Regions from separate parts of the Kluyvera sp. 1366 genome, predicted to be linked through region 4. Evidence: predicted binding sites of a transcription regulator. Region 4 holds the regulator's gene; each other region holds the start of a gene.
What was found. Region 4 encodes PurR, which represses purine synthesis genes. Its sites were predicted from a motif close to CANGCAAACGTTTGCNTG; they were not measured.
Positions count from the first base shown of each region.

Region 1: the regulator PurR is predicted to act here: its motif matches at 1,920-1,937, upstream of purT (formate-dependent phosphoribosylglycinamide formyltransferase).
Region 2: the regulator PurR is predicted to act here: its motif matches at 2,047-2,064, upstream of serA (phosphoglycerate dehydrogenase).
Region 3: the regulator PurR is predicted to act here: its motif matches at 1,343-1,360, upstream of gcvT (glycine cleavage system aminomethyltransferase GcvT).

Region 1 covers NZ_JBTRDW010000002.1:437,503-440,623, reverse strand. Annotated here, with positions in the region: gene ACVLVH_RS05570 (bifunctional 4-hydroxy-2-oxoglutarate aldolase/2-dehydro-3-deoxy-phosphogluconate aldolase) at 19-660, shown strand; gene purT (formate-dependent phosphoribosylglycinamide formyltransferase) at 704-1,882, opposite strand; gene ACVLVH_RS05560 (tellurite resistance TerB family protein) at 2,044-2,685, shown strand; gene ACVLVH_RS05555 (prolyl oligopeptidase family serine peptidase) at 2,825-3,121, shown strand, end outside.
Region 2 covers NZ_JBTRDW010000009.1:170,664-173,784, forward strand. Annotated here, with positions in the region: RNA gene ssrS (6S RNA) at 1-13, shown strand, start outside; gene ACVLVH_RS19935 (5-formyltetrahydrofolate cyclo-ligase) at 94-690, shown strand; gene serA (phosphoglycerate dehydrogenase) at 729-1,967, opposite strand; gene rpiA (ribose-5-phosphate isomerase RpiA) at 2,247-2,906, opposite strand; gene ACVLVH_RS19950 (LysR family transcriptional regulator ArgP) at 3,088-3,121, shown strand, end outside.
Region 3 covers NZ_JBTRDW010000009.1:163,471-166,591, reverse strand. Annotated here, with positions in the region: gene ubiI (FAD-dependent 2-octaprenylphenol hydroxylase) at 1-992, shown strand, start outside; gene gcvT (glycine cleavage system aminomethyltransferase GcvT) at 1,415-2,512, shown strand; gene gcvH (glycine cleavage system protein GcvH) at 2,536-2,922, shown strand; gene gcvP (aminomethyl-transferring glycine dehydrogenase) at 3,022-3,121, shown strand, end outside.
Region 4 covers NZ_JBTRDW010000006.1:43,725-46,845, forward strand. Annotated here, with positions in the region: gene ACVLVH_RS14340 (C40 family peptidase) at 175-966, shown strand; gene cydH (cytochrome bd-I oxidase subunit CydH) at 1,023-1,112, opposite strand; gene purR (HTH-type transcriptional repressor PurR) at 1,387-2,412, shown strand; gene punR (DNA-binding transcriptional activator PunR) at 2,409-3,121, opposite strand, start outside.

The DNA of each region.
Region 1 (3,121 bases), on a different contig from region 4:
TGCAACTAAGGAAACGTGATGAAGAACTGGAAAACAAGTGCTGAACAGATCCTGAAAACTGGCCCGGTCGTGCCGGTTATCGTGGTGAACAAGCTGGAACACGCGGTGCCGATGGCGAAAGCGCTGGTGGCTGGCGGTGTGCGCGTGCTGGAAGTGACGCTGCGTACCCCGGTGGCGATGGACGCGCTGCGTGCCATGATTAAAGAAGTACCGGAAGCGATTGTCGGTGCGGGCACGGTGATCAACACCCAGCAACTGAAAGAAGTCACTGACGCCGGTGCGCAGTTTGTCATCAGCCCAGGATTGACGGAATCGCTGCTGAAAGCCGCGGTTGAAGGTCCGGTGCCATTGATTCCAGGTATCAGCACGGTTTCAGAACTGATGACTGGCATGGATTACGGCCTGCGGGAGTTCAAATTCTTCCCGGCGGAAGCCAATGGTGGCGTGAAAGCATTATCCGCGATTGGCGGTCCGTTCCCGCAGGTGCGTTTCTGTCCAACTGGCGGCATCTCGCCAGCCAACTATCGAGACTATCTGGCGCTGAAAAGCGTGCTGTGCATTGGCGGTTCGTGGCTGGTACCGAATGATGCGTTGGAAAGCGGTGACTGGGATCGTATTACGCGTCTGGCGCGTGAAGCGGTTGAAGGGGCTCGCGCATAAGTTCATGAAGTGGTCGTCATTGATGGCGACCACTTCATCTTACTTAACCTTCGACTTGTACCGCGGCCGCACTCGCCACGGCGCGCGCGATAGCGTCATCGGTGTTTTCACCGGTTGCCAAAGCCACGCCTAAACGGCGCTGACCGGCGATTTCCGGCTTACCAAACAGGCGCAGCTGCAATCCGGCACCCAGCGCGGCTTCGATATTGCCGAACACGACGTTCTGGCTGTTCAGCTCAGGCAAAATCACTGCCGACGCAGCGGGACCGTATTGACGAATGCCGCCAATCGGCAGGCCGAGGAAAGCGCGCACATGCAGCGCGAACTCGGACAGATCCTGCGAAATCAGCGTGACCATGCCGGTATCATGCGGACGCGGTGACACTTCGCTGAACACCACTTCATCACCGCACACGAACAGCTCCACGCCAAACAGGCCGTATCCACCGAGCGCTTTTACCACGTTAGCGGCGATATCCTGCGCGCGTTGCAGCGCCAGTTCACTCATCTGCTGCGGCTGCCATGATTCACGATAATCGCCATCTTCCTGACGATGACCAATCGGCGCGCAGAAGTGAATGCCATCTACTGCGCTGATGGTCAGCAGGGTGATTTCAAAATCAAACTTCACCACGCCTTCAACGATCACGCGGCCCGCACCGGCACGTCCGCCTTGCTGCGCATAATCCCAGGCTTTGTCCAACTGGCTGGCTTCGCGAATAAAGCTCTGGCCTTTACCGGATGAGCTCATCACCGGCTTAACGATGCACGGGAATCCAATCGCCTCAGCCGCGGCCACAAAATTCTCTTTGCTGTCAGCAAACTGGTAAGTCGATGTTGGTAAGGACAACTCTTCCGCCGCCAGACGGCGAATGCCTTCGCGGTTCATGGTCAGACGTGCGGCGCGTGCGGTCGGCACCACTTTCTGACCTTGCGCTTCCAGCTCCAGCAGTTTTTCGGTGGCGATGGCTTCAATTTCTGGTACCACGAAGTGCGGCTTTTCCTCTGCAATCAGCGCGGCCAGCGCGTCGCCGTCCAGCATGTTGATCACATAGCTGCGATGCGCAACGTGCATCGCCGGAGCATCGGCGTAACGATCCACCGCGATCACTTCCACACCAAGACGCTGGCACTCAAGTGCCACTTCTTTGCCTAATTCGCCTGAACCTAACAGCATGACACGCGTAGCGGCAGGGCGCAGCGCGGTTCCGAGAGTCGTCATAATTTCACCTTAGCAGTCAAAATGCGCGCGCAGTATAAACGAAAACGTTTGCGTACTCACGCTTTCGCCGCGATGAGGTTTGCCATACTTTTCCCGCTCTGACGTTAACTGACACAGCCTGCGGCAGCATGGAGAACGGAAAAGTAAACAGGAGTTAAACTATGAGCAATTGGCTGCAGCAAATTCAATCGGTGCTGGCGAAAAAGTGTGGAGACGGAAAATCGGGCGGTTTAAGTGACATGCTGGCCCCCGGCGCATTGGGCGGGCTGGCGGGATTGCTGGTAGGCAGCAAATCCACGCGTAAGCTGCTGACCAAATATGGCGGCAAAGCCTTGCTGTTGGGCGGCGGCGCGGCGGCGGGCGCGCTATTGTGGAACAAATACAAACAGCGCATACGTGAAACCCATCAGGACGATGCGGGCTTTGGCCAGCTGCAAACGCCGATGGATCAACGCGCAGAGCGTTTAGTCACGGCGCTGGTGTTCGCGGCGAAAAGTGATGGTCACATTGACGATCAAGAGCGTGCCGCAATTGAGCAAAATATCCAGCAGGCCGGCTACGGCGCACAAGCCGAAGCGCTGATTCAGCAGGCGATGAATCGCCCGCTCGATCCCAACTGGCTGGCCGCTGACGTTAAAAACGAAGAAGAGGCGCTGGAACTCTATTTCCTCAGCTGTGCAGCCATTGATGTCGACCACTTTATGGAGCGTAGCTATCTCTCCGCGCTCGGCGATGCGCTGAAAATTCCCCAGGATGTGCGCGACGGTATTCAGCGCGATATCGACGCGGAAAAAGCTGCTTAATTCCGTGCGAAGGTTGCATCCGCAGCCTTCGCTTTTCATCTTTTGCTTACCCTGCGTAAAGTGATGCTGCGTGTAGCTTGGCATCGTGCGTGATTAGTGCCACGCTTGCTGAATGTTGTCCTTCAGGGAGAAGAGCCTAATGAATCAGCCACACGCGAAAAAAATTCCCCATGTCATGAAGCTGCACGGTGAAACGCGCATCGATAATTATCATTGGTTACGTGATGACGACCGCGAGAATCCAGAGGTGCTGGCCCATCTGCACGCCGAAAATGATTACGGCCGTGCGATGATGGCGTCGCAGAATCCGCTGCAGGAACGGGTGTTGAAAGAGATCGTTGACCGCATTCCACCGCAGGATCACTCGGTGCCCTATGTGAAAAACGGTTATCGCTATCAAAGCCGCTATGAAGTGGGCAACGAGTATCCGGCTTAT
Region 2 (3,121 bases), on a different contig from region 4:
TCTCGGAGATCTCCATTTAGTAGCAAGTCTGTTTCCCCGGTTCGCATGATATAATCGCTTTTAAGAAGCGATTATTCCGGGGATTTAGATATCATGCCAGCGCCCTCCCTTCTCGACCGTCAAGACATCCGTCAGCATGTGCGCCATTTGCGCCGTAATCTCACGTCTGAGCAACAGGAACAAGCCGCCGATCAGTTGGCTGAACACGCCATCAACATTGCGCCGATCGCTAATGCCCAACGCATTGCGCTGTTTTTATCTGTCGATGGAGAGATCAACACCCGCCCGCTAATCGCCAAACTTTGGCAGCAAAAAAAGCAGGTTTACTTACCGGTGCTTCATCCCTTCTCGCCGGGCAATCTGCTGTTTATCCGTTACACGCCAGAAACGCCACTCGCGCCAAATAAACTTCGCATCCCGGAACCGCCGCTGGATATCACGCAACTGGCCACGCTGGATCAGCTGGATGTGATGCTGGTGCCGCTGGTGGCGTTTGACTGTGCTGGCCAACGTTTGGGAATGGGTGGCGGATTCTACGATCGCACGCTGCAAAACTGGCAGCAGCATGGTTTTCTTCCGGTGGGCATCGCACATGATTGTCAGCGCGTAGAAGCATTGCCGGTCGCCGCCTGGGATGTGCCGCTCCCCGCGATTCTGACGCCATCGAAACTATGGCAGTGGGAAGCGTGAGCAGGAAAAACAAAGGGCGCCAATGGCGCCCTGTTTAATCAGTACAGCAGACGGGCGCGGATGGTGCCCGGAATCGCCTTCATCGCCTGCAGCGCTTTATCCGCTGCATCCTGCTCAGCATCAATATCGATCACCACGTAGCCCATAATTGGCGTGGTTTGCAGATACTGCGCGGCGATGTTGATGCCCTGCTCGGCAAAAATCTGGTTGATAGCGGTCAGCACACCCGGACGGTTTTCATGGATGTGCAGCAGACGGCTAGCACTTGCCGCATGCATCGGCAGTGAGACTTCCGGGAAGTTAACCGCAGACAGCGTAGAACCGTTGTCGGAGTATTTCGCCAGCTTGCCAGCCACTTCGATACCGATGTTTTCCTGCGCTTCCTGCGTTGAACCACCAATGTGCGGCGTCAGGATCACGTTATCGAACTCGCACAGCGGTGAGTTAAACGGGTCGCTGTTAGTCGCAGGCTCGACCGGGAAGACGTCGATAGCGGCACCAGACAGATGTTTGTTCGCCAGGGCATCACACAGCGCCGGAATATCGATCACGGTACCGCGCGCGGCGTTGATCAGCAGCGCGCCCGGCTTCATCAGCGCCAGCTCTTCCGCGCCAATCATGTTCTGAGTGGATTGCGTTTCAGGAACGTGCAGGCTGACCACGTCGCTCATGTTGAGCAGATCGGAGAGATGACGCACCTGAGTGGCGTTACCCAGCGGCAGCTTGCTTTCGATATCGTAGAAGAACACATGCATACCGAGGCTTTCTGCCAGTACACCCAGCTGCATGCCGATGTGACCGTAACCGATGATGCCCAGTTTCTTGCCGCGTGCTTCAAACGAACCGTTGGCGACTTTATTCCAGATGCCACGGTGCGCTTTGGCGTTGGCTTCCGGAATGCCACGCAGCATCAGTAGCATTTCGCCAATCACCAGCTCTGCAACAGAACGGGTGTTGGAGAACGGCGCGTTGAACACCGGCACACCGCGTTTCGCCGCTGCACCGAGATCAACCTGGTTGGTACCGATACAGAAGCAGCCGACTGCTACCAGCTTTTCAGCGGCAGCAAAGATCTCTTCAGTCAGTTGGGTACGGGAACGGATACCAATGAAGTGCGCATCGCGGATAGAGGATTTCAGCGACTCCGCATCCAGCGCCCCTTTGTGAAACTCGATGTTGGTGTAGCCTGCTGCACGCAGGTTTTCCAGCGCACTCTGGTGAACGCCTTCCACCAGCAGGAACTTAATCTTGTCTTTTTCCAGTGATACCTTTGCCATTTCCCGACCCTATTCAGAATTCAATGAGGACTACCATAAGGTAGCCTTCTGTCAAAATATCAAAAATTTCGTGCGCAGCAATACAAACGATTGCCTGGGAGCCAGCACGCGCCCACGCGGAGACAGCACAATGCCGTACAAAATCGTGACATCCTTAATGGACGAAGTACGAACTTACTGCTGATGAATCTTTTGTGACATAAGTCACCAAATTTCAGCCTGGTGAGAAAAGATGTTTTGCGGATGGAAATAACCGGCGCATTACGCGCGCCGGACAGATCATTTTACGATGGTTTTCACGCCTTCTGCGGTACCAATCAGTGCGACATCCGCACCACGTCCCGCAAACAGGCCAACGGTCACTACGCCCGGCAGCGCATTAATGGTTTTTTCCAGTTCGATGGGATCGAGAATACGCAGATTATGCACGTCGAGAATAATGTTGCCGTTGTCGGTAATGACGTTCTGGCGATACTCCGGCAAGCCGCCGAGTTTGACCAGTTCACGCGCCACATACGAACGCGCCATCGGAATCACTTCAACCGGCAGCGGGAAACGGCCCAGCACATCAACTTCTTTCGATGCATCGGCAATGCAGACAAATTTCTTCGCCACCGCCGCAACGATTTTCTCACGCGTCAGCGCTGCGCCACCGCCTTTGATCATCTGCATCTGCGGATTGATCTCATCGGCGCCATCAACATACACCGACAGTTCATCAATTTCGTTGAGATCGAAGATGTGAATACCCAGCGCTTTCAGTTTCTCGGTTGAGGCTTCCGAGCTGGAAACCGCACCTTCAATCTGATTCTTCATGGTGCCGAGTGCATCAATAAAATGCGCCGCTGTTGAACCCGTGCCTACGCCGACAATGGAGCCGGGCTCTACGTACTGCAGAGCTGCCCAACCTACCGCTTTTTTCAGTTCATCCTGGGTCATGGTATGTTTAAAACCTGTGCGACATCGAAGTGCGCGTAGTATAAAACAAGGCGCTGTAAAAAAGCGCGACTGTTAGACAGCCGATTTAACGCTTTGGAAGCCAGCCCGCAAAAATGCGCCGCAGCACAATTTGACAGTTTTATGGCATAGTAATGTCCACCCTGAACGAGAGAGAACAACAATGAAACGCCCGGATTATCGAACGCTTCAGGCGC
Region 3 (3,121 bases), on a different contig from region 4:
TGGCGCTGCGCGCCAGCGCCTATCACGGCATGGAAGTGTGGGATCAGGACAGCTTTGGCTCAATCAGCTTTGATGACGAGCAGCAGGGTTTATCGCATCTTGGCCATATTATTGAAAACGAAGTGATTCATAGCGCGTTGTGGCAGCGTGCCAGTCAGAGCAGCGATATTACGCTGTTTGCCCCGGCGCAGCTGCAGCAAGTGGCGTTTGGCGACAACGAAGCCTTCATTACGTTGCAGGATGGCAGCATGATGAGCGCACGTTTGCTGGTGGCGGCCGACGGCGCCAATTCGTGGCTGCGCGATAAAGCGGATATCCCGCTGACTTTCTGGGATTACGAGCATCACGCGCTGGTGGCGAACATCCGCACCGATATGCCGCATGATGCAATTGCGCGTCAGGTGTTTCACGGCGACGGTATTCTGGCGTTCCTGCCGATGCAGGATCCACACTTATGCTCGATCGTCTGGTCGCTCGCGCCACAGGAAGCGGCACGCTTGCATTCGATGCCGGAAGCGCTATTTAATCAGCAGCTGTCGGTGGCGTTTGATATGCGTCTTGGCTTGTGTCAGGTCGAGAGTGAACGTAAAACCTTCCCGTTGACGGCACGTTATGCGCGTAACTTTGCCGCGCACCGTTTGGCGCTGGTCGGCGATGCCGCCCACACCATCCATCCGCTGGCCGGGCAGGGCGTAAATCTCGGCTTTATGGATGCGGCTGAATTAATTGGTGAAATTCGTCGATTGCATCAGGAAGGCAAAGACATTGGTCAGCATCTCTATCTGCGTCGCTATGAGCGCAGCCGCAAGCACAGTGCGGCGATGATGCTGGCGGGGATGCAGGGTTTCCGCGAGCTGTTTGCTGGCACCCATCCCGCGAAAAAGCTGCTGCGTGATGTTGGCCTCAAACTCGCCGACACGTTACCTGGCGTTAAACCGCTGATGCTGAAACAGGCGATGGGGCTTAACGATCTACCCAGATGGATACGCTAATCATCTCAGCTGACGGCGCCCAATTGGGCGCCGTTTTTCTTTGCTGCACCCCAATGATGCAGTGATGCACCGCAATCGCGCCTCGTTTGATTTATTCTAATTTGACGCCTTAATTCGCATTAGATTAATTCATGTCATAGCCCTGCGCATGCCGGACCATTTCTTAATCCTGTGGCGTGTATTCCCTCAATTTGCTGCATGAAAGTAATTTAGTCGTATTTTGTGCGAGGCTAATCACAATAATGCAGTGATTTATGCTGGGCGCTGTTCGATGATTTGATGAAAGGTGGTAGTGTTTCGCCCTCGTTTTCCTCATGGTTAATTGCCACATTAGGTGATAACTTCAGCACAAAGAGAACGTTTGCGTCAGCCTCATTAGGCGACGCAGGCGCGTCACACTCACTTGTCTTCACAGGATGGTTATGACTCAGCAAACGCCTCTATTCGAACAGCATCAGGCAAGCGGTGCACGCATGGTGGACTTCCACGGTTGGATGATGCCGCTGCATTACGGCTCGCAAATGGATGAGCATCACGCGGTGCGTAACGATGCCGGCATGTTTGATGTTTCCCACATGACCATCGTCGATCTGCACGGCGCACGCACCCGCGAATTCCTGCGCTATCTGCTGGCAAACGATGTCGCCAAGCTGACCCAGCCGGGCAAAGCCCTGTATACCGGCATGTTGAATGCCTCTGCTGGCGTCATTGATGATTTGATTGTTTACTTTATGAGCGAAGATTTCTTCCGTCTGGTGGTGAACTCCGCTACGCGAGAGAAAGATTTAGCCTGGATTAAACAGCATGCGCAGCCGTTTGGCGTTGAGCTGACCGAACGTGACGATCTGGCGCTGATTGCGGTGCAAGGTCCAAACGCGCAGCAGAAAGCACAAACGCTGTTGAGCGCCGCTCAGCGTGATGCCGTTGCCGGCATGAAACCCTTCTTTGGCGTGCAGGCCGAAAACCTGTTTATCGCTACCACCGGCTACACCGGCGAAGCGGGTTATGAGATTGCCATGCCAGCGACTGAAGCCGCCGCTTTCTGGCAGCAGCTGTTGGCCGCAGGCGTTAAACCGGCTGGACTCGGTGCGCGTGACACGCTGCGTCTGGAAGCGGGCATGAACCTGTACGGTCAGGAGATGGATGAGGGCGTTTCGCCGCTCGCCGCCAATATGGGCTGGACCATCAGCTGGGAACCTGCCGATCGCGATTTCATTGGCCGTGATGCCCTGCAAGCGCAGCGCGAGCACGGCACCGAAAAGCTGGTTGGCCTGGTGATGACCGAAAAAGGGGTGCTGCGTAACGGGTTAACGGTGCGCTTCACCGATCAACAAGGTCAGCCGCAGCAAGGTATTATTACCAGTGGTTCCTTCTCACCAACCCTGGGTTACAGCATCGCGCTGGCGCGTGTGCCAGCCGGCATTGGTGAGCAGGCGATTGTGGAAATCCGCAACCGTGAAATGCCAGTGAAAGTCACCAAACCGATTTTTGTTCGCGCCGGTAAGCCGGTTGCCCAGTAATTTTTTTTCAGGAGAAATGGCCAATGAGCAATGTGCCAAATGAATTGAAATACCGCGATAGCCACGAATGGGTCCGTAAAGAAGCCGACGGCACCTTCACTGTGGGTATCACCGAACACGCACAGGAACTGCTGGGCGATATGGTGTTTGTCGATCTGCCAGACGTCGGTGCCACCTTCTCGGCCGGTGATGACTGCGCCGTTGCGGAGTCGGTAAAAGCGGCTTCAGACATCTACGCGCCACTGAGCGGTGAGATTGTGGCGGTGAACGACAATCTGGGCGATTCGCCAGAGCTGGTGAACAGCGCGCCGTACGCCGATGGTTGGCTGTTCCGCATCAAAGCCAGCGACGAATCAGAACTCGACGCGATGCTGGATGCCGATGCCTATAAAGCCGCAATCGACGAGTAACCGGTAGTGGCAGAAGGTGGCGCGCTGCGTCACCTTCTTTTTTATCTGCCTGATTTAACGCCATTTTTGTAACCCAGCCCGATTCAGGATTTACTGCAAATGACCCAGACTCTCAGCCAGCTTGAACACAACGGTGCTTTCATTGAGCGCCACATCGGTCCTACGCCGGAACAACAGGCCTTAATGCTGGAAGCGATTG
Region 4 (3,121 bases):
CTGAAATCGCTCATTTTTGCTACAGAATCAATCTGGTAACATATTAATAGAAAAAGGCCTTACCTTTTGTAAAAAAAGTGGATTAGAATTGCCTCGGCGCTGGTCACTTGATCAGATTTCTCTCACTTTTCCGCAGTCTGCTTTGATTCAGCCTGCTTAACCTGTAACCGGATTATGCGTCTACTAATTACGCTTTTCATACTGGCTTTAGCCCAACTGTTCTTTAATGTGGCCGCTGCATCTCCGCATGCGCCCGTTAACGCCAGTTCGCTTAAAGCAGAGAAAAAGAGCGCACGTGAAGACGAGCGCCGCAAACGACGTCCGGTGAAGACCACCACCAAAAAATCGCGCCTGACTGCTGTTCAAAAATTCAAACTCAAAAAACAGAGCAAAACAGAAACCGCGCTGCACAAAACCACCAGCAAAAAATCCCCGTTAAAACTTTCTGCTAAGAAATACGGTCATCAACGTTTAGCGAAGAAAACGCCAGAGATCGCCGTCAATGATGAAGCCTTAGCGCTGACCGGCATCAAAATGAGTAAAGCGCACCGTCAGCGTTATCAAAAAGCGCGTGAAACGGCGATGACCAAATTAATGGGTCAACTCGGCAAACCTTATCAGTGGGGCGGCGCTTCGCCACACACCGGTTTCGATTGCAGCGGCCTGGTGTGGTACGCCTATAAAGATCTGGTGAAATTCAAACTGCCACGCACCGCCAATGAGATGTATCACCTGCGTGATGCGGCACCGATTAAGCGTGAAATGCTGGAGAAAGGCGATCTGGTGTTCTTCCGCATCAACAATCGCGGTACCGCCGACCATGTGGGCGTTTATCTTGGCAATGGCAAATTCATTCAGTCGCCGCGTACCGGCAAAGATATTCAGATTAGCGCATTGGGTGAGGATTACTGGCAGAAACACTATGTGGGCGCGCGTCGTATGATGACGCCAAAAACCATTCGCTAGCTGTTGCGCAACAGACATAAAAAAGCCGGATGCTGTTGTCAGCTCCGGCTTTTTTGTTAATGCATGATCGCGGTAAAGCTGAAGGCGATAATCATCAACAGTGCGCCAACAGTGGTCATTAGCGCCAGCTTCAGGTCGGTATTCATCACAACTCCTTAGTCACACAATTATTAGGGTTAAGACGATTTTCGCATAGCAATAGGCAAAAATCTCGTGTTATCCGCGCCAGCTTGCTAGAATCGCCGCCTTTCGTTGCGCAACAGATTTTGCGCAGGCTGTATTTACAGCGTGATGAAGTGATTTCGCCTGCTAGAACATACCGTTTTGCCCGCTTTTTTGGGCTGTAAAAGCATTAGCAGACGCAAACGTTTAACAATATACTTATCAGTAAGTTGCGATAAGCCCAGGAGCACCATTTTCATGGCAACAATTAAAGATGTCGCAAAACGCGCGGGTGTCTCAACCACCACGGTTTCGCATGTCATCAACAAAACGCGTTTCGTTGCGGAAGAGACGCGTAACGCCGTATGGGAAGCGATCAAAGAATTACATTACTCGCCAAGTGCCGTGGCGCGTAGTCTTAAAGTCAATCACACCAAAACCTTGGGTCTGCTGGCGACCTCCAGCGAAGCGCCCTACTTCGCTGAAATTATCGAAGCGGTGGAGAACCGCTGCTTCGAACGCGGCTATACGCTGATTCTCGGCAATGCTCACAACGATCTGCAAAAGCAGCGCGCTTACCTGTCGATGATGGCGCAAAAGCGCGTCGACGGCTTGCTGGTGATGTGTTCGGAATATCCAGACGATTTGCTGCAGATGCTGGAAGAGAACCGCAATATCCCCATGGTGGTGATGGATTGGGGCGCGTCACGCGGTGATTTCACCGATACCGTGCAGGACAATGCATTTCAGGGCGGCTATCTTGCCGGGCGTTATCTGATTGAACGTGGCCATCGCGATATCGGTGCCATTCCTGGCCAAATGGAGCGCAACACCGGCGGTGGACGTCATGCTGGCTTCCTGCAGGCAATGAACGAAGCGGGCATTACAGTGCGTCCGGAGTGGGTGGTTCAGGGCGACTTTGAGCCTGAATCGGGCTATCAGGCGATGCAACAGATCTTAAATCAGAAACAGCGTCCAACCGCGGTGTTCTGCGGTGGCGATATCATGGCGATGGGCGCGATTTGCGCTGCTGATGAGATGGGTTTGCGCGTACCGCAGGATATCTCGGTGATTGGCTACGATAACGTGCGCAACGCGCGCTATTTCACACCAGCGCTCACCACCGTGCACCAGCCGAAAGCTGAACTGGGCGAAAAAGCGCTGGAAATGCTGCTGGATCGCATCACCAGCAAGCGCGAAGATCCGCAAACTATCGAAGTCCAGCCAACGCTGATTGAACGTCGTTCGGTGGCGTACGGTCCGTTCCGCGACTACCGCCGCTAAGCCGACACTTCGCTGAGCCATTCGTGGTTCAGCGTTTCCGCATCCCCGAGATAAGCCAGTAACCACGCCAGCGCCGGTGACGCGCGCTGTTCTGACCAGCTAACGCAGCACGGACTGTCCGGAAACGCCTGCGGTAGCGCCAGCTCGACCAGTTTTTGGCTGTCCAGCAGTGGACGCGCCAAATGGCCAGGCACCATGCCGACGCACAATCCTGCCAGCAAACAATCCATCCCGGTTTCCCACTCTGGCACCACCAACCGCCGCTGATTATCCAGCGTCCATGTCATACGGCGCGGTAACGCACGCGAGGTATCTTCCAGCACCAGCGATGGCCACGCCCGCAAGGTTTCATCATCCAGCTCCTTGCTGTTAACCAGCGGATGATCAGGGCTCACCACACAACGCCAGTTCAGCGCGCCCATATCCTGAAAGGCAAAACGTCCGCCCACCGGAATGGCCTGGGTTGCGCCAATCGCCACATCCACCCGACCATCAGCCAACGCATCCCACACGCCGTTGAACACTTCGTAGCTGATAATCAGCTCCATATCGGGAAAATGGCGATAGAAGTCCTTCACTAACTGTCGCGTGCGCTGCGGTTTTACAATGCAGTCAACCGCGATGCTCAACTCGCCGCGCCAGCCATTTGCCAGTTGCTGACACTGTCGGCGAGTGGCCAGCATTTTTTTGATAACAGATCGGCCTTCCC